DNA from 3 places in the Arthrobacter sp. Z4-13 genome. Region 1 is predicted to be linked to each of the others. Evidence: riboswitches for the same ligand, from Rfam matches in the RefSeq annotation. Region 1 holds a riboswitch; each other region holds the start of a gene.
What was found. A riboswitch is a leader RNA that binds a small molecule or an ion and turns the genes downstream of it on or off. The one in region 1 is predicted to bind cyclic di-AMP.
Positions count from the first base shown of each region.

Region 2: it holds a riboswitch for cyclic di-AMP, as region 1 does, so the genes downstream of both, M1E07_RS11715 (LysM peptidoglycan-binding domain-containing protein) here and M1E07_RS04685 (aggregation-promoting factor C-terminal-like domain-containing protein) in region 1, are expected to answer to the same signal.
Region 3: it holds a riboswitch for cyclic di-AMP, as region 1 does, so the genes downstream of both, M1E07_RS05260 (C40 family peptidase) here and M1E07_RS04685 (aggregation-promoting factor C-terminal-like domain-containing protein) in region 1, are expected to answer to the same signal.

Region 1 covers NZ_CP096459.1:581,072-587,376, reverse strand. The annotation lists gene M1E07_RS04695 (response regulator transcription factor) at 1-118, shown strand, start outside; gene M1E07_RS04690 (sensor histidine kinase) at 126-1,622, shown strand; cyclic di-AMP (ydaO/yuaA leader) riboswitch at 1,765-1,909, shown strand; gene M1E07_RS04685 (aggregation-promoting factor C-terminal-like domain-containing protein) at 1,915-2,652, shown strand; gene M1E07_RS04680 (HAD-IA family hydrolase) at 2,681-3,841, opposite strand; gene M1E07_RS04675 (glyoxalase superfamily protein) at 3,917-4,291, opposite strand; gene upp (uracil phosphoribosyltransferase) at 4,337-4,972, opposite strand; gene M1E07_RS04665 (phosphatase PAP2 family protein) at 5,013-5,864, opposite strand; gene M1E07_RS04660 (nucleoside deaminase) at 5,925-6,305, shown strand, end outside.
Region 2 covers NZ_CP096459.1:2,159,979-2,166,283, forward strand. The annotation lists gene M1E07_RS11690 (glucose 1-dehydrogenase) at 1-394, shown strand, start outside; gene M1E07_RS11695 (DUF1810 domain-containing protein) at 466-909, opposite strand; gene M1E07_RS11700 (DNA alkylation repair protein) at 893-1,462, opposite strand; gene M1E07_RS11705 (TraR/DksA family transcriptional regulator) at 1,459-1,815, opposite strand; gene M1E07_RS11710 (dienelactone hydrolase family protein) at 1,910-2,224, opposite strand; cyclic di-AMP (ydaO/yuaA leader) riboswitch at 2,637-2,807, shown strand; gene M1E07_RS11715 (LysM peptidoglycan-binding domain-containing protein) at 2,811-3,668, shown strand; gene M1E07_RS11720 (protein adenylyltransferase SelO) at 3,772-5,247, opposite strand; gene M1E07_RS11725 (APC family permease) at 5,244-6,305, opposite strand, start outside.
Region 3 covers NZ_CP096459.1:715,983-722,287, reverse strand. The annotation lists gene mobA (molybdenum cofactor guanylyltransferase) at 1-300, opposite strand, end outside; gene M1E07_RS05270 (HNH endonuclease) at 345-845, opposite strand; gene M1E07_RS05265 (NlpC/P60 family protein) at 1,104-1,898, opposite strand; gene M1E07_RS05260 (C40 family peptidase) at 2,065-2,757, opposite strand; cyclic di-AMP (ydaO/yuaA leader) riboswitch at 2,828-3,008, opposite strand; gene M1E07_RS05255 (M23 family metallopeptidase) at 3,137-3,958, opposite strand; cyclic di-AMP (ydaO/yuaA leader) riboswitch at 3,969-4,187, opposite strand; gene M1E07_RS05250 (metal-dependent transcriptional regulator) at 4,328-5,023, opposite strand; gene serC (phosphoserine transaminase) at 5,301-6,305, shown strand, end outside.

The DNA of each region.
Region 1 (6,305 bases):
CCAAGCCAACATTGTGGAGCTCTACATCTCCTACCTGCGCAAAAAGGTGGACGCCGTGCATCCGCCAATGATCCACACCGTGCGCGGTGCCGGGTACGTCATCAAGCCTGCGGAGTAGGCGAACCATGGCGTCACCCCGGGCAACCGGACCGCACCGCCGGAGCTGGCTCAGGCCCGGCACCTGGCACTTGCGCACCCGTCTCGTCCTTCTGGCCATGGCCCTGCTGATCGCGATTTGCGGTGCAGTGGGCGTTGCCAGCTATGCCTCCATGAATGCATTCCTCACCCGCCAGCTGGACGAACAACTGAGCCAGGCGGCGGAGCGCTCCAACAATCCGGGCCGACCTCCGGGCGGGGGATTCAACGGACGCGACCCGCTTGACGCCCGCGGCCAAAGCGTGGGAACCATGAACGCCCGCATCCTGAATGGCCAAGTCACCGGCGGCGGATACCTCACCTCGGACACCACACGCTCTGCGCTTTCCAGTGAAGACAAGCAGGCCCTGCTGGCACTGGTGACGGATGCGCAGCCAGTGGACCGCACCCTGTCATTTGGTGATTACCGGCTGATAGCGGTGCAAACCAACTTCAGTGATGTCCTGGTGACCGGACTCCCCCTCGCCGGCAAGCAAAGCACGCTCACTTCCCTGGTGTGGACGTTTGTTTTCGTCTCCTTGGGCGGTCTGCTGCTGATCGGGCTGGTGGGCACCGTACTCATCCGCCGCACCATGAAGCCCCTCGAACAATTGTCCGAGGTTGCGACGCGGGTCTCGAAGTTGCCGCTCGATGCCGGCGAGGTGGCACTCGCGGAGCGTGTCCCGCCGTCGAACTCCAATCCGGGAACGGAAGTAGGCAGCGTGGGGCACGCGCTCAACCTCATGCTGGAAAACGTGGCAAATGCGCTGCAGGCGCGGCAGAAGATCGAAACGAAGGTGCGGCAGTTTGTGGCCGACGCCTCCCACGAGCTCCGTACTCCCCTGACCGCCATCCGCGGCTACACCGAACTGATGAGGATGACCGAGGATTTCACCCCCGACGGCGCAAAGTCGCTGGCCCGTGTGCAGAGCCAGTCGGAGCGGATGACCGCCTTGGTTGAAGACCTGCTGCTGCTGGCCCGGCTCGATGAAGGCCAGCCGCTGAAGCTCAGCGAGGTGGACCTCACGCAGCTGGTGGTCGAAAGCGTCAGTGACGAAAAGGTGATGGCACCCGGCCACAACTGGCGGCTGCAGCTTCCGGACGAGCCTGTTGTGGTCAACGGTGACCCCTCCCAGCTGCGCCAGGTGCTGATGAATCTGTTGTCGAACGCACGCAAACACACCCCGGAAGGAACCACGGTTGTTACGGGAGTGGCCAGGACAGTGGAGGGTGCTGCGCTGGTAACGGTAACGGACGACGGCGGCGGGATCCCTGCAGGGTTCGTGGACCATGTCTTTTCACGTTTCGCCCGCGCAGATGCGGCGCGTAAGGGCGCGGGAGGCCAGTCCGGGGCTTCAGCGGCTGAAGGGACGAGCGGACTTGGGTTGTCCATCGTGGAGTCCATCGTCGAGGCCCACGGAGGAAGGGTAACGGTGACATCACGGCCGGGGCGCACCGAATTCGCCTTGCGGCTACCGACCCGGTGACCGTAGCGACAAGGCGACGCGCCGCCACCGTGATCTCTGTTACCAAAATGTGACTTGAGCTTCGAATTCCTGTACCGTCGTTTAGGTACGGTTCCCGTTCGGGTCGTATATCCGGATGACGCCAAGCTCTGCCACTTCCCGGATTTCTCTTGAACCAAGGCAGAGGCGGGGGACCCACCGTCCCGGGCACTGATTGCCCTTGGGGTTAAGCCAGCACGTGATCTTTCCGTCTGGCCGGATGCCCTCATCCGAACCCGACAGCTAACTCCGCAGGTGTGAGAGGCGATTCATCATGTTCAAATTCCTGGCACAGCCACGCCCGAAAAACGAGTCTGCACCGCAGGCCGCACCGGAAACCGGCAAAATCCCTTCCCTCGGCAAGCGCGCCGCTGTGGTGGCCGCGTCATGCGCACTCCTCATTGGAGTGGGAGCCGCGGGACAGGCGACCGAATCCAGCATCCGCGTAGCAGCCACCGAGACGCAGGCCGCCGAGGCGCAGTCCAACCTCAGCATCGAGAAGAGCGAGATCACGGCGAAGCCTGCGCCTGAGCCCGCCGCGCCGGAGATAGCTGTAGCCCCGCAGGCTGCCGAGCCCGCACCGGCCCCTAAGCGCGCGCCGGCACCCGCTCCGGCCCCTAAGCCCGCACCGGCACCTGCGCCTAAGCCTGCGCCTGCTCCGGCCCCTAAGCCCGCTCCTAAGCCTGCGCCCGTCGTCGCGGTCAATGATCCCGCCGGCGCCCAGGCTTACGCCGCCGGCCAGCTGGCGAAGTACGGATGGGCTCCTGACCAGATGCAGTGCCTGAAGACCCTGTGGACCAAGGAGTCGGACTGGACCACCACGGCCACCAACCCGAGCAGCGGCGCCTACGGCATCGTCCAGTCCCTGCCGGCTGAGAAGATGGCCAGCGCGGGTGCGGACTACCGCACCAACTACCGCACCCAGATCAACTGGGGCCTGAACTACATCCAGGAGCGCTACCAGTCCCCGTGTGGCGCGCTGAACTTCCACCTGTCGAACAACTGGTACTAAACCCACCGGATACCAAAACACTCAAGCCTTACGGCCCGTCCCTTCCAAAGAGGGGGCGGGCCGTAAGGGCATACTGTGATCCATGAAGTTCACTACCACCGTCCAGGGCAGCGGCAATAAAACCGGCATCGAAGTGCCGGAGCAGGTTGTTAAGGAGCTGGGAGCCGGCAAGCGGCCGCCTGTGGTGGTGACCATCAACGGCAAAAGCTATCGGAGCAGCATTGCTGTGATGGGCGGGCAAAACCTCATTTCGCTGAGCGCAGCCAACCGGGATTTCGTTGGTGTCGCAGCGGGAGACACCGTTGACGTTGACCTGGAACTGGACACGCAGCCCCGGATCGTTGAGGTTCCTGAAGACCTTGCGGCTGCCATGGCTGCGGAACCGGCGGCGCAGGAGTTCTACGCAACCTTGAGCTACAGCGCCCAGCGGCGGTACGTAGAGCCGCTGGGCGAAGCCAAAACTCCGGAGACGCGGTCGCGACGGATTGCCAAAGTGGTGGCGGACCTCAAAGCCGGAAAGAAATGACCGTCCGGCCCGCCTCGTCCTTGTCCACTTGGGCGACGACGGCACTGTAGTCAGGAATGTGCCATACCCCCCGCCGGCAGCGGTCCGGTGTTCGGCCCCCACGGCTACGGTTGGGAGGCCGGCCGCCACGCCGGCTGCGATGCCGGCGGGAGCGTCTTCAAACACCACTGCAACCGAAGGATCCACGCCAAGACCTGCAGCGGCCTTCAGGTATCCCTCGGGGTCCGGCTTGCCCCGGCTCACCAGCTCGGCTGTCACGACGGTGCCCGGCATGGCCAGCCCCGCTGCAGCCATCCGGATGTCAGCAAGGACCCGATCCGCGGACGTCACCAGTGCGACGGCGTCTGCGGGCAGGGCTGCCAGCAGCCGCGCCGCTCCGGGAAGGGGCAGGATGCCCTCGGTCCGGACGCGTTCCATGGCACCGAGTTCCGCTGTCAGCCCCGGCACGTCCGCCCCCGGCGGAGCGAAACGCCTGACGGTATCGCCTGCTTGGACGCCGTGTGACGTTCGGAGTATTTCCTCGATGTCCAGCCCGTAGCGCGACGCGAATTCACCCCACACCTGTTCCACCACTGCGGTGGAGTCCACCAGGGTGCCGTCCATGTCGAACAGGACGGCACGGCAGGTCAGGGTGCGGGCAGCAGCGGGTGTTGAGACGTTCACGGTCCCCATTGTGCTTTAGGCGCCGCGGGCAGGAATGTCACGACGGGTGCCAATGGCCAGTTGGTTTACGGTATGTCAGGCGTTGCGGCCCGGGATGTACTGGACTGCCCACCTGTTGCCGTCGGGATCGGCAAAGTACACGAAGTGGCCCCAGTCCTGCACGTCCACGTCGCTGACGTCTACCCCGTTGCCTTTCAGGTGCTGGTGGGCGGCCTGGATGTCGTTGACCACCAGCTGGAGGTTGGAGCCGGTACCGGGAGGTGCGTCAGTAAGCCCGTCCCCAATGCAAATCGAGCAGGCCGAGCCCGGAGGCGTCAGCTGGACAAAGCGGATGGAGTCCGTTGGCCGCTCATCAAAGTCGGCATTGAACCCCACCTTGTTGACGTAGAAGTCCTTGGCGCGGTCCACGTCGCTTACAGGGACGTACACAAGTTCGAGTTTCCAGTCCATCCGCACAGGCTAGCGGCGGGACGGTGAATGAAAAAGGCTTGAGGACTACCCTGCGATGCCGTAAAGGCGGTCGCCCGCGTCCCCGAGTCCGGGCACGATGTACGACTTCTCGTTGAGCTTTTCGTCGATCGAGGCCAGGACGATGGTCACGTTGGCGTCCGCAAGTTCTTCCTCGAGTTTGGCCAGGCCTTCCGGGGCGGCCAGGAGGCAGATGCACGTCACGTCCGAAGCTCCGCGCTTAAAGAGGAATTTGATGGCTTCGCGCAGGGTGCCGCCGGTTGCGAGCATGGGGTCCAGGACGAAGATCTGCCGGTCCGTGAGGTTCTCGGGGAGACGCTCGGCGTAGGTGATGATGTCCAGGGTTTCCTCGTCCCGGGCCATGCCCAGGAAGCCGACCTCTGCGGTGGGAACGAGTTTGGTCATGCCCTCAAGCATGCCCAGCCCGGCGCGCAGGATGGGGACCACCAGCGGAGTGGGCTTGGTGAACGCGGTGCCCACTGTGGTGCTGACCGGTGTTTCGATGGTGACGGGCTCGGTGCGGACCTCGCGGGTGGCCTCGTACGCAAGGAGTGTCACCAGCTCTTCCGTCAGTTGCCGGAAGACCGGGGACGGGGTGTTCTTGTCCCGCAGGACCGTGAGCTTATGGGCGACCAGCGGGTGGTCCACAACGAGAGTGCGCATGGGTCAAAACTATCACCCGGCTGCTGGTGCCCCTCTGCCGTCAGCCTCCCGCGCCCGTCCGCGAGGAGCCGCCGTCGCTCCCCCGTAAGGTGTCGCCGTCGTTCGTTTCGGAGGTGCCGGGACTGCCCGGAAGCGGGTCCCCGCTGTGGTCCTCGCGGAGGACCGGATGCTCGAATGTGGGTGCCGGGCCGGCGTGCTCCCGCTTCCGCATCAGGTGGAAGAGCCGGTGGGCAAGGATCACCATGCATACCCAGGCCAGCCCCAGGAGCCAGCCGGCCATGACGTCCGTCATCCAGTGGTGCCCAAGGAATACCCGGCTGAGGCCCATGGCAATGATGAAGATAACGCCGGCAGTGATTGCGGTGATCCTGGCCCAGAGCATCTGGAACTGGAGGCACATGATGTACACCAGGACGCCGATCACCACGGTTGTGTTGAGGGTATGGCCGCTGGGAAAGGACGGTGAGGACTCGAAGGGCGGCACTGCCTCAGCATGGTCCGGACGGGTCCTGCCAACCAGGCGCTTGCCCATCGTGGTGGCCGTGGTGGAAACAAGGGCTGCACCGCCCACCAGGACGATGGGACGCCAGGTCCGGCTCAGGAAGGTCAGCCAGGCCGTGAGAATAGTCGCGACGATGGGCATGCCGATTCCGCCGCCTACGTTGGTGAAGGCGGTGGCGAAAGAATTGGCGTCGGGGGTCCGCAAGGATTGGGAATATTCCAGAACAGGAATATCGAGGTTCGCCAGCCCTTCCTCGTCCACCACGTCCGAGTAAACCTCGGCTCCCAGCAGGGCCATGGTGAGCACCAGCGCGCCGCCGATGATCATGGTTAGCCACAGGGCGGCATAAGGCTTGATCCACTTGTCCATACGGTCACGGACTCTGCTCATGGTGCCTCCCGGCGGTATTCGTCACGGGCTCTGGGTATCCTCCGAAACTATCATTGAGCCATGGTCTCCGCTGAAAATAAACATGACGTGTGGATGGGCCTTGCCCTGGCGGAAGCGCGCCGTGCCCTTCTGACAGAGGATGTGCCAATCGGCGCCGTAGTCATAGGGCCCGACGGCGTCGTGCTGGGTTCCGGACGGAACCAGCGGGAGGAGCTGGGAGACCCTACCGCCCACGCCGAAGTGGTTGCCATTCGGGAGGCTGCGGCCCGGCTGCGCGAACTGCAGGTGGCCGACGGCGGGAGCGGCGACGGGTGGCGGCTGTCCGACTGCACGCTGGTGGTGACGCTGGAGCCGTGCGCCATGTGCGCCGGCGCGATTGTCCTGGCGCGGATACCACGGGTGGTTTTTGGGGCCTGGGACGAGAAGGCCGGAGCTGCGGGC
Region 2 (6,305 bases), 1.6 Mb from region 1:
GTTCTGGCTGACCAAGGCTGCCCTCCCGCACATGCCGGCAGGATCCACCATCATCAACACCACATCCATCCAGGCGTACAACCCGTCCCCTACCCTGCTGGATTACGCCACCACCAAGGGGAGCATCAACAACTTCACCAAGGGACTGGCCCAGCAGCTCGCGCCGAAGGGCATCCGGGTCAACGCTGTAGCGCCTGGGCCCATCTGGACGCCGCTGCAGGTCAGCAGCGGCCAGCCCAAGGAGCAACTGCCGGAGTTCGGCCAGTCCACCCCTCTGGGCCGCGCAGGCCAGCCGGCGGAACTCGCCCCGGCGTATGTTTTCCTGGCATCACCGGAGTCAAGCTACGTCATAGGGGAAACGCTGAACGTCAACGGCGGCAGCCCCTCGCCGTAGCGCGCCGGACTTTACAGGCTGACCCCGGCGACGGTGCCCTGCGCAGGATGCATGAGGCACCGCCGTCGGCGCTAGTCTTCGTCCCGGCCCGCGAGCAGTTCGTCAGTGGCGGGGTCCGGCTCGCCGTCGAAGAACTGCGCCAGGACGGTTTTGAAGACGGTTTCCTCGGGGTCTGCCCGCAGGAACAATGTCATCGATGAGTGCAGCTTCCGTGCGTCGATACTGCCGAGGATCTCCTCGGCGGGACGGCCGGAATGGTTCGTCAGTGCCAGGGCGCACTCGAGCAGCCGCGGGCCCAGAATTTGGTGCGCCAGGTACTCCCGGGCTTCTTCGAGGGAGCTGATGGCGTAACGGCGGGATGTGGGACTTTGGCCCAGGCCTGCGATCTGCGGGAAAACGAACCACATCCAGTGGCCGGACTTGCTGCCCATCTGCAGTTCTGCCAGCGCCTGCTCGTATGTCCCGCCGTTGTCCTGCGCGGCGACGAATCGTTCCAAGTCATAGGGTTCGTTCATGGGTGTCTCCTTGTGGTGGTGCTTGGGGTCTGGAGTGCTGCTCAAGGTAGTCGGCAGCGCTGCGCAGCTGGTTGTCCGGGTCGGTCCGCCAGCGGGCAAGGACAACACTCGCGCGTTGCCGGTCGCGCCCGCCGAGCCGTGCCAGGAACGGCGCCACGACGTCGGCCAGCAGGGGGTCTGTCAGTTCCCGGGTCCCGGCGGACCGCAGGAAGCCCTCGATCCGGGTCAGGTCCGAATGGCGCAGGAGTGACACTTTGGATTGCAGGAGGACCACGGCGGCAAGCCGGCGTTCATAGACCGCCTTGGAGCCGGGCCGGGGCTGGCCCCACAGGGCGGACGCGAGCTGTATCACGCCGTCGTGATCGAAGTCCTTGTACTTCCGCAGGGCGTCCCGGATGGTTCCCCGGACAGCGCCAACGGAGGAACCGTAGGAGGCCAGGCGCCCGCCCAGCCGGCCCTCGACGTCGTCCGCCCGGTACCAGGCGCCCTCATTCTGCAGCGTTCGGTCAACGAATTCAGCGGCGGCCGCCACCTGATCCGCGCCGCTGCTCATCGGCGGCCTGCCGAGGCATGCCCGATGCAGAACGGGGTCCACGGCCGTGCCTCCAGCCTGCCTTCCGCAATCGGTTCCCCGCAGACGACGCAGGTTCCGTAGGTTCCCTCAGCGATCCTGGCCAGGGCTGCGTCCACCTGGTCGAGTCCTGCGCTGCTCTGCTTCAGCAGGGCCGAGGCCTGGGACAGTTCGAAGGCGATAGTGGAGCCTTCCGGGTCATGTTCGTCATCCACATTCGAGTCCTGGCGCGCCGAGTTTGCGGAGGCGATGTCTGCGCGGAGGGCCGGAAGGAGGGCAACCTTCCGCTCCCGCTCCTCCTCGAGCAGGATCCGGAACCGTTCAAAGTCGGGCATGGCAAAAGCCTAGCGCGGGGCCAGTACCAGTTCCTGTTTATGGAGTGGTTCCAGGCGGCACAGGGCGAGCTGTACGCTCCCGGAACGGCGGGGTTTAGAGGTGCCGGCCGAACCACGCGAACGTGTCGTTCCATGCAGCCGTGGTGCACGCCGCCGCCGTGGCCTTCAACCCGTCCAGCTCCGTGGCCGCCTGCCAAGTGATACCGCCGCCGAAGCAGTAGCCGGTCATGGCGATGCGCTCGCCGTCAACGAAGTCCTGGCCCCGGAGATACTCCCCCGCTGCCTTGAAGCCGGCGACGTGGCGCTGGGCGCCGGCCTGGGTAAGGGCACCGGGAACAGCGTCACGGTCCAGGTTCGCAGTCCCGCCTTCGCAGCCCAGCAGCAGCATCGCCGCCGCGGTTGCCGGCATGCTGCCCGTGATGAACGCAACGCGTCGGGTGAAGGTTCGCTGGCTCAGTGCACCCGCGCGCTAGTCGTCAAAAAATCCCTCAATCAGGTACTTCTCGTACTTTCCAAGCTGGATCACGGGGCCTCCTCGGGCTGGCCATATCCTCCTCCGCGCGGTGCTTTCGGGCAAGCTTCCGGCTGCGCTTTTGAGTTCCTTTACTGTTTTGTGACCAATACAACACGACTCTCCGGACCGGAAAGTATCTTCCGAGGTCAGGTGCGTGCTATTGAAGAGTCCAGTCGTTTGCTAAAGGCGATAGGAACACCTCGTATGTTACCCAAACGTGACAATGGCACCGAAGTCGGGTTAGGGTCTTCAGGTGTCCCTCCCAAACGGGACATTCCCCTCAGTATGCCGAGCCCTGCCACTGAACCGGGAACCAACGCTTTTCAGCTGGCAGGGACGGGGGAACCAAGTTTCCCGGCCTCACACGAGGCCTTGGGGTTAAGTCGATAGCACCTTCGTTCATTTCGGAATTGCTCCCGGCCGGGTATCTCCAGCCCGAACCCGACAGCTCACCCCGCAGGCATGGGAGAGGCGATCAACCGTGTCAAAAAATTCCATTACCGCCCGTCACCGCGCGACTCCGGACCGCTCAATCGCGCTCCAGGGCTTGGCTGTCTCGGCCAAGTCGCTTGGCCGCCCGGCGCTCGCCGTTGCAGCAGCATCCGGCATTGCCTTCGGTGTGGGCGCCCCGGCCCACGCAGGCGTAACCGGTCCGGACACCACCGATACCACTAACACCCAGGCTTACGCAGCACCGGCTGCCGCAGTGGCTGCCCCCGCAGCAGCTGCAGGCAACGTGCACACGGTTGTTTCCGGCGATACCCTGGGCGCCATCTCGGCATCCAACGGAGTAGCCCTGAATGATGTGCTGTCCGCCAATGGGCTGGCAATCTCCGCGGTCATTTACCCCGGCGACCAGATCCAGATCCCGGGTGCCGGCACCGCTGCCGCAGCTCCTGTCGCTGCTGCCGCTGCTCCGGCCCAGGCCGCGGTAGCTGCCGCTCCCGCAACCACCACCATGAACCTGTCCTACGCCTCCACGGCGCCTGCTCCGGCGGCACCCGCCCCGGCAGCTCCCGCAGCCACCGGCACCGGTACCGGCGCAGCCATCCTGGCGAACGCTTACGGCCAGCTGGGCGTCCAGCAGGACTGCACCGCCATGGTTGAGAAGGCTCTCCGCGCCGTGGGCAAGAGCGTCGGCGACCTCGCCCCGGGCCAGTTCTACCAGTACGGCACCACTGTGGGCACCCCGGCTCCCGGTGACCTGGTCATCACCGCCGGCCACGTGGGCGTCTTCGCCGGCAACGGCCAGGTTGTCAGCGGCGGCGTGGACGGTTTCAAGACCGAAGTCCACTCCATCAGCTGGCTCAGCGGCGCTTCCTTCGTCCGCGTAGCGTAGTCACACCACCCCAACAGGGGCGGCAGACGGGATTGTTCCCGGCTGCCGCCCCTGTTTTGCGTCTGGCCCCTCCTGGCAGCCGGTGTCCCGGCGCCTGGGGTGCTCAAGTGCCGCAGAAAGTCTGGTAGCTGCCGAAGTCCTCCGGCGCTCCCTCGGTGTAGCGTTCCAGCCCTGGCCTTTCATTGAACGGGGCACGGACCACGTCGAGGAGCCGGATGAAGGGATCAAGGTCTCCCTCCGTTGCTGCCGCGAGCGCTTCTTCTACCAGGTGGTTGCGGGGGATGTAGGCAGGATTGGCCCTGTCCATCAGGTCCGCGTCCGGCTGCAGGGCCCGCCACCGCCCAACCCAGGCGTCGAAGGCAGCCAGGTCAAGGACCATTCCGCGGGCAGGCCGGTCATCCCCCCTTGCCGCCTCGGAGAGGTTCCGGAAGAACGAGGTGTAGTCAACTGGTCCGTCCTTCAACAGGGCCACCAGCCCGTCCACCAGCTCTGAGGCTTCTGCAGCCTCGGCGCTCCCCTCGGGGGCTTCCACCAAACCGAGTTTGGTTTTCATGCCGGCGAACCAGGCGTCACTGTATTGCCGGCGGAACATGCCAAGTGCTTCCACCGCGGGTGCTACGGCCTGTTCCTGGTCCTCATTGAAGAGCGGCAGCATCGCCTCAGCGAGGCGGGCAAGGTTCCATTCGGCGATGACCGGCTGGTTGGCGTAGGCGTAGCGCCCGCCTACGTCGATCGAGCTGTAGACCGCGGCTGGGTTGAAGGCATCCATAAAGGCGCAGGGCCCGTAGTCGATGGTTTCGCCGGAGATGGTCATGTTGTCCGAGTTCATCACGCCGTGGACGAATCCCACCAGCATCCACTGGGCCACCAGTTTTGCCTGCGCGGACACGACGGCTTCAAAAAGCGCCAGGTAGGGGTTTTCGGCCTGGGCGGCTGCGGGGTGGTGCCGGCTGATCGCGTGGTCCGCCAGGCGGCGCAACAGGTCCGTGTTTTCCGTGGCCCGTGCGTACTGGAAACTGCCGACGCGCAGGTGGCTGCTGGCCACCCTTGTCAGTACAGCGCCCGGGAGCATGGTGTCGCGGCGCACCGGCCGGCCGGTGGCCACCACCGCGAGGGAACGCGTTGAGGGGATGCCGAGTGCGTGCATCGCCTCACTCACGAGGTATTCCCGCAGCATGGGTCCGACGACGGCGCGGCCGTCCCCGGCGCGGGCGAACGGAGTGCGGCCCGAGCCTTTCAAATGGACGTCCCGCAGCCGGCCGTCCCGGCCGGTCACCTCGCCGAGAAGGAGGGCGCGGCCGTCCCCCAGCAGGGGCGAGTAGCCGCCGAACTGGTGGCCCGCGTAGGCCTGGGCCACCGGCGTCGATCCCTCCGGGACGTGGTTCCCGAGGAGGAGCCGGACGCCCTCCGCGGACCGAAGATATTCCGGATCGAGTCCCAGCTCCCTTGCCAGCGCGTCGTTGAGAACGAGCAGTTTCGGCTCGGGGGCTTCCTCTGCCTGCCAGGGAACAGCCAACTCGGACAGCTCCCTGGCAAAGCGTCCGTCAAAGGTGACCGTTGATTCTGCAGCAGCTGTCATTTATCAGCCCTTTCCCCTTGGTTCGTTTTCCGGTTGATCAGCCATGTGACAAACCAGAGCACAACACCGATGGCCATCAGGCCGCCGGCAATCTGGTACTGAATGACGTTACGGCCCACCCACGGGCCGGCAAGGAAGGCGCACAGCAGGGCGGCCACCACCGGCAGCTGCCCCGGCGAGGTGAAAAACACCTTGCGGTTCGGGTCCCGCTTGCGCCGAAGCACAACGCAGGCAACGTTCACTACCGTGAAGACGCACAGGAGCAGGAAGGCTGTGGTTCCGGAGAGGTTGGCCACGATATTGCTTTCCGGATCGCTGGTTACGTAGAGGATGAGTCCCAGTGCCAGGACGGTGGAGAAGACGATGCCGGCCCACGGTGTGCGGCGCACCAGCAATACTTTCCCGAGGGCGGGCGGCAGGACGTGCTGGCGCGCCATCCCGTAAATAAGGCGGCTGGCCATCAGCATGTTGATCAGCGCCGTGTTGGCCACGGCAAAGACCGCCAGGAACGGGAAGATCCTGTCAATCGGGAAGTCGGGTGAGCCTTTGTGGACCACCTCAAGAAGGGCAGCGCCTTCGGCTTCCCGAATGTTCTCGAGCTCCGTGGGAGTCAGCACGCTGACCACTGAGACGGCGACCAGCATGTACAGGAGCACGGCTATGCCCAGGCCGGTCAGCATGGTGCGCGGGAAGATTCTTTCCGGATTCCTGGTTTCCTCCACCATGTTCACCGAGTCCTCGAAGCCCACCATGGCGAAGAACGCGATGGAGGTGGCAGCCGTGACCGCAAGGAACAGTCCCTTGTCCTGGTAGTCGTTGAAGACGAAGATTTCACCGGGGTTTCCCGTGCCCTGTGACATCACAAAGAAGCCGACGCCGATCACTATGCACAGCGCAACCATCTCCACCAGCGTGAGGACCACGTTGAATTTGACGCTCTCCCCCACGCCGCGCAGGTTGATGATTGCCAGGAGCAGCATAAATGCCATGGCCACGGCGGTGATGACGCCCTGTCCGGGAAGCCCCATCCAGCCGTTGATCTCGAACCCGCCGAAGAG
Region 3 (6,305 bases), 130 kb from region 1:
CAGCACCAGCGTGTACGTCCGTTCGCCTCCGGCTTGTGCCAGGGCTTCGAGGCCGGCAGCCACAGCGGCAGCGGGTCCTGCGAACTCCGGCTGCTCCCGGCAGGAGAGTACACCGGGGGGAAGTGCGCCGGGATCGGGACCAACCACCACCGTACGGAAGGCCCCGGCGGCCGCGGCAAGTGACCGCTGCAGGAGCGTGGCACCGTGAAAGACCAACCCTTGCTTGGGCAACCCGCCCAGCCGTGACGACCGGCCGCCGGCCAGGATCAGGGCATCGAAGTCCAGCCGGTTTTGCTCCACTCCCCCAGCCTAGTCCGGTGACGGCGGAGGCTAACTATCTGGAATCAGGCAGCGCGCTCGGGCAGCAGGAACGGATCCCAGGCGGGCGTGGGCTTCTCGAGTTCCTTGATCTGCCAGATGGTGCCGTGCGGCGGCTCGGGGACGAACCGCAGCTTCCAGCCCATTTCCGCCGGGGTGTGGTCACCTTTGACGTTGTTGCACCTCAGGCAGGCGGCCACCAGGTTCTCCCAGGACTCAGCACCCCCGCGTGACTTTGGCTGGACATGGTCGATGGTGTGCGCAGCTTTCCCGCAGTAGGCGCACTTGTGCCCGTCGCGTCTGAGCACGCCCCGGCGGCTGACCGCCGTCGACTGGTTGTATCTGGGACGGATGTAGCGGTTCAGGAGGATCACGGACGGGCGGCCCAGGATCTCCTGGGGGCCCACCACGGGGTCGTCCCCTTCAGCCACAACGCTCGCCTTGCCCGTGAGCACAAGCACCAGCGCCCGGCGGAAGGTAATAACCGCCAGCGGTTCATATCCAGCATTCAGAACGAGAGTGCGCATGCACGTACCTCTTCACGGCCGCACCCGTCAGGGGCACGAGGGCCGGCTGCCCTCGGCATGTCCGGGCTATGGATCGACACCACAAGAGTAAACAAAGAAGTGCACTATCAGCTAATAACAGTTGCCGGGGTTGCCGTGTCCGGCCGAAACTCGGTGGAGTGCCCGCCCCTGCCGGGGGTTAACAGACAGGACCCCTGCCGCGTAGGGCAGGGGTCCTGTGAGTGTCTTGATCAGCAGCGCAAACCGCGGCTGCGGGTGTCAGTCGACGCGGATGAACACCGGGCCGGAGCCGACGTTGGCACTGAAGACAACGGTCTGGTTGCCGTTGTAGCCGCCATGCACCGCCTGGCCGTTTCCGGCATAGACGGCAATGTGCGCCATGCCGGCTCCGCCGTCGGCGTAGTAGATGAGGTCGCCCGGCTGAGCCTCGGCAGCGCTCACCGTGCGGCCCAGGGACAGGTAGCCTGCCGGCCAGTCATGGAAGTTGATGCCAACGGCAGCCAGGGAGTTGGTCACCAGCATGGTGCAGTCCTGCGTAACGCCGAGCTGGGCGTAGGCGGCGGACAGGATGGCTGCACCCTTGCCGCTTGCCGAGGCAGGAGCGGCGGGGGCTGCAGCGGCCGGAGCTGTGGCGGTCACCTTGGCGACAGCGGCTGTCCCTGCGGCGGGAGCGGCGGGAGCAGGAGCCGGAGCCGGAGCAGCTTCCTGGACCTCAACCTCGGGCTCGGGTTCGGGCGCCTCAACAACGGGAGCCGGCGTGGTGGTCACAGCAGGCTTCTCGAAGGAAATGGCAATGGTGGAAGCAGCGGAGATCGGAGCCTCAACCGTTGATTCAACTTCCAGGGTGGAAGCCGGAGCGGAGTCACGCTGAACGTTGGCATCGGCGGCGTTGGCTGCGAGGCCGCTGGTCAGGACCAGGCCGGAGGCGGCTGCGATAACAGCTGCCTGGCGTCCTACGCCGCCGGCGTTGTCGCCGACAGCCTTGGCAATGATGGCGAGCGAGTTGGTTTTGGTGACCTCGGCGCGGTGCCGTGCGGTTGCACGAGTAGTCATCAGTTCTCTCTTTCGTTTTCCTTCAAACCGCGTGTAGGCAGCCAAAGGGGACTGGACGCGCCGGCATCTTGGGGGTACGCCGGCACGCCCCGAACGGGGGATGTGGTGATTTAGCGAAAAGCGTGTTTGGGCAAAGAAAAAGCCCTTGGACCGTAAGGTCGAAGAACTAGTTCATGGTGTAGAACGCGGAGGAGCCGGTAGCAGCGGCCGCGTGCAGCAGCGTTCCCTGGGAGGGGTTCAGGGCGCTGATCATCATGCCGTTGCCGACGTAGATACCAACGTGCGCGCCGCCGTTCTGCATAACCAGGTCACCGGGCTGCGGCGTGGAGGTGGGCTTCATTGCCGTCCAGGCGTTGACGCGGGGGATGCTGATGCCGGCCTGGGCGTAAACCCACTGGGTGAAGCCTGAGCAGTCCCAGCCATTGGGGGTGGTGCCGCCCCAGACGTACGGGCTGCCGATGCCGGTGTAGGCGATGGCCGCAATTCCGGAGGTAGCAGCGGAGGATGCGGTCGCTACGACCTTCTCTGCTGCTTCGGAAGCAGTGGTGGCCGTGGGAGCGGTGGCCGCATCCGCGTCGTCGTCTTCATCATCAGAGGTTGACTGGACAGTCACCGGCTCCAGCACGGGAGCGGCGATGGTCTTGACCACCGGGCGCTCGAAGGAAACGGTAGCCGTGGGTGCCGCGGTGACGGCGAGGGCCGCCTGCGCGGACCCGGATTCGGTCGAAGCGGAAACACCAGCGGTGGTGTCCGCTGCATTGGCCGGCAGGCCCATGGTCAGGATGAGTCCGGACGCAGCTGCGATAACTGCAGCCTGGCGACCTACTGTCCCGGCATTGGCACTAACAGCCCTGGACATGGTGTCCAGGGGGTTGGTACGAACCGTTTGCGCACGGTGGCGCGCAGAATTATGGCGTGAAGACACGAAGGTAGCCTCTCCCAATGCCTGCGAGGTGAGCTGTCGGATTCGGATGGGAGTCACCCGGCCGCGCGGCTTCCGTGGAAAGCTTTGCGACTTAACCCCAAGGCCTTCAAAGCTGAAGGCCAAAATTGGTTCCCCCGCCCCTGCCAGACGATGAAATGCGAACGGACCTTGAGCGGTGGCAGAGTTAGGCAATCCGCACAAGAGCGTCAACTTCGGAAAAGTTGACGCGAGTTAGACGGTACAGCAGTTTTGCGTAAATGTCACATTCAGGTCACGGCAGGTCAACATCATTTGAGAGTCCACGGTCATTTGACTAGAGCCAGCCGGTCGGGTCAACAACTTCACCGTTGACCTGGACCTCGAAGTGAAGATGGCAGCCCGTGGAGGCTCCCGTGGTCCCGCTGAGGGCCACAACGTCCCCGCGGGAAACCGTTTGCCCCTCCTTGACGCTGAAGGACGACAGGTGGTTATAGGTGGTTTCCAGGCCGTTGCCGTGATCCACCACAACGCGGTTGCCGCCGCCGTACTGGTGCCAGCCGACGAAGGTAACGGTTCCGGTGGCCGCGGCCAAAACCGAGGTGCCGCATTGGGCTACGTAATCCTGCCCGCGGTGGAAGTCGCCGGAGCCGCCCGTAATCGGGCTGACGCGGTAGCCGAAAGGCGAAGCAGTGCTCAACGCAGCGAGCGGGGCTCCGAGGCTTCCGGCGGAAGCAGCGCGGGTTATGGCACCGGCAGACTGGGCACTCAGCAGCTGTTTCAGCTTTCCGTCCGGGTCCGCCTTGGTGACTACAGCAGAGCGGCTGAAATCGATCTGGGCTTCGGCCTTCGCGGAAACCTGCGGCTGTGGGGCAACAGCGGACGCAGCAACAGAAGCAGCTCCCGAGCCGTCCGTTGCCATCACGGGACTGGTGGCCGGAACGGTCACGGTGAGAACCAGCCCGGCCGCGGCCAGTGCGGCGCCGGCCTTTTGGCCGATTCCGCTGGCAGCAGCGAACTCAGTGATCTGATGGAAGGGACCCCGACGCCGGCGCGCATCACGTTGCGGATCGCGGGGGCGTTCCGAGGTGATGACTTCGACAACGCGCGGTGTCGAAGCAGGGACCGCCGCGCGGCGGCGTCCCCTGGAATTCTGCATGGTCAAGAAGGGTTCCTCTCTGGGTAGCCTGCGAAGTTAGCTGTCGGATTCGGGTCAGAGAGTTCATAGACCCGGTCCGCCGTTAGCAAGCTTCGGCACAGAGATATCCCCGGAGGAATCCTTCACTGGAAGAGGCTTGCTGCTGACGGACTTCACCCCAAGGCAGTCCCCCGGCTGCCGCTTGTGGTTCCCCCGCCTCTGCCAGTTACGACTCGTGCTCCTGATCTGCTGGCAGAGCTCGGCTCCAGATCAGGTAACGCTTAAATATCAACTTCGTTTTAACTATAGAGGCTCATGGTGCAAAGTAACAATTCCGTTATCTTTGCGTAACCCACCTCACATGGGGTAGGGAAACGCCCGGGTGGTTCCCTAGCGGACGGCTACAAAGACGTGCGCGGCCACCTCTGGTGGCAACTCAAGCGCCCCTTCTATGCCCGGAACGCGGACGGATATGTAGTCACCCACCCGTTCCAGCGACACAGCAGCGCCCGGGCGGATGCCGCCCTCATCGAGCTGTGAAAGCAGTTCGGGCTCCACCTGGATAGGTTCGGCCAACCTGCTGATAGTCACAGCCGAGGCGGGCCCGTAGGACTTCATCGCCTCGAGGAGGCTGATGGCTCCATCAGCAAAGCCAGGGGACGGCACGCCGCCCAGGGCCGCCAGGCCGGGGATCGGGTTCCCGTAGGGAGACTCGGTGGGGTGGTTCAACATCTCGTAAATGCGCCGTTCCACCCGCTCGCTCATCACATGCTCCCAGCGGCAGGCCTCGTCATGGACGTAGGCCCAGTCCAGTCCGATCACGTCAGCCAGGAGCCGTTCCGCCAAGCGGTGCTTGCGCATCACTTCAGTGGCGCGCTTCCGGCCCGTCTCGGTGAGCTCCAGATGGCGGTCGCCGGACACAACCACCAGACCGTCCCGCTCCATTCGGCCGATGGTCTGGGAGACAGTGGGCCCGGAGTGGCGCAGCCGCTCGGCGATACGGGCACGAAGGGCAACAATGTTCTCTTCCTCGAGCTCCAGAATGGTCCGAAGGTACATCTCCGTAGTATCGATCAGATCCGTCATCCAGCTCAGCTCCTCGAGCGCAGTACCTTGCGTTGTCCCACCGTATCGCCTTCACTGCGACGTAGTCCGTGGAAGAGCTTAGCCTATTTTGACTTTGTCCGAATAGTTGCCGCTGGCGGCAGTACCGTCTCATTGGCTGGACTATGACGGTTCCGGTTCCCGGCGATACATACCAACAGGGCAGAATGAGGGAGGCCCTGGTTGCAGCCATCACCGGCTGCCGGCCACCAACACCCGTCCGGACCAAAGCCGTGTCCATGCCGAAATTGGAGCACCTGTGAGCGAAACCAGCATCACTATTCCCGCCGACCTGCAGCCCAAGGACGGACGGTTCGGCGCTGGACCTTCCAAGGTCAGGCCGGAGCAATTTGATGCGTTGTCCGCCGCGTCGAAGAACATCCTGGGTACGTCCCACCGGCAGGCCCCGGTCAAGAACCTCGTCGGTTCCGTCCGCGAGGGCCTCAGCCAGTTCTTCCGCGCGCCCGAAGGGTACGAAGTTGTACTCGGCGTCGGCGGCTCCACGGCGTTCTGGGACATTGCCAGCTTCGGCCTGGTGGAAAACAAGGCCCAGCACCTTTCCTTCGGCGAGTTCGGCTCGAAATTCGCCGCAGCCACCAACAAGGCGCCCTTCCTGGATGCCTCTTCCATCATCAAGTCTGAACCCGGGACCCGCCCCTCGGCCCAGGCCGAGGCAGGCGTGGACGTCTACGCCTGGCCGCAGAACGAGACCAGCACCGGCGTCGTAGCCCCCGTGCAGCGTGTTGCCGGGGCAGACGAGGGCGCGCTGGTGCTCGTTGACGCCACATCTGCCGCCGGCGGACTGGATGTGGACGTTGCGCAAAGCGATGTCTACTACTTCGCCCCGCAGAAAAACTTCGCCTCCGACGGCGGCCTCTGGCTTGGCCTGTTCTCCCCCGCCGCCCTGGAACGTGCAGCGCGGATCAAATCCAGCGACCGCTGGATCCCGGATTTCCTGGACCTGCAGACGGCCATCGACAACTCACGCCTGAACCAGACCTACAACACCCCGTCGCTGTCCACCCTCGTAACGATGGACGCCCAGGTGCAGTGGTTGAACTCCAACGGCGGCCTGGACTTCGCTTCCGCACGCACAGCAGACTCCGCCGGCCGCGTCTACAGCTGGGCCGAGGCTTCGGAATTTGCGACCCCCTTCGTCACCAACCCGGACGAGCGTTCAAACGTCATCGCAACCATCGACTTCGATGACTCCGTGGATGCCGCAGTGGTCGCAAAGGTCCTGCGAGCCAATGGGATCGTGGAC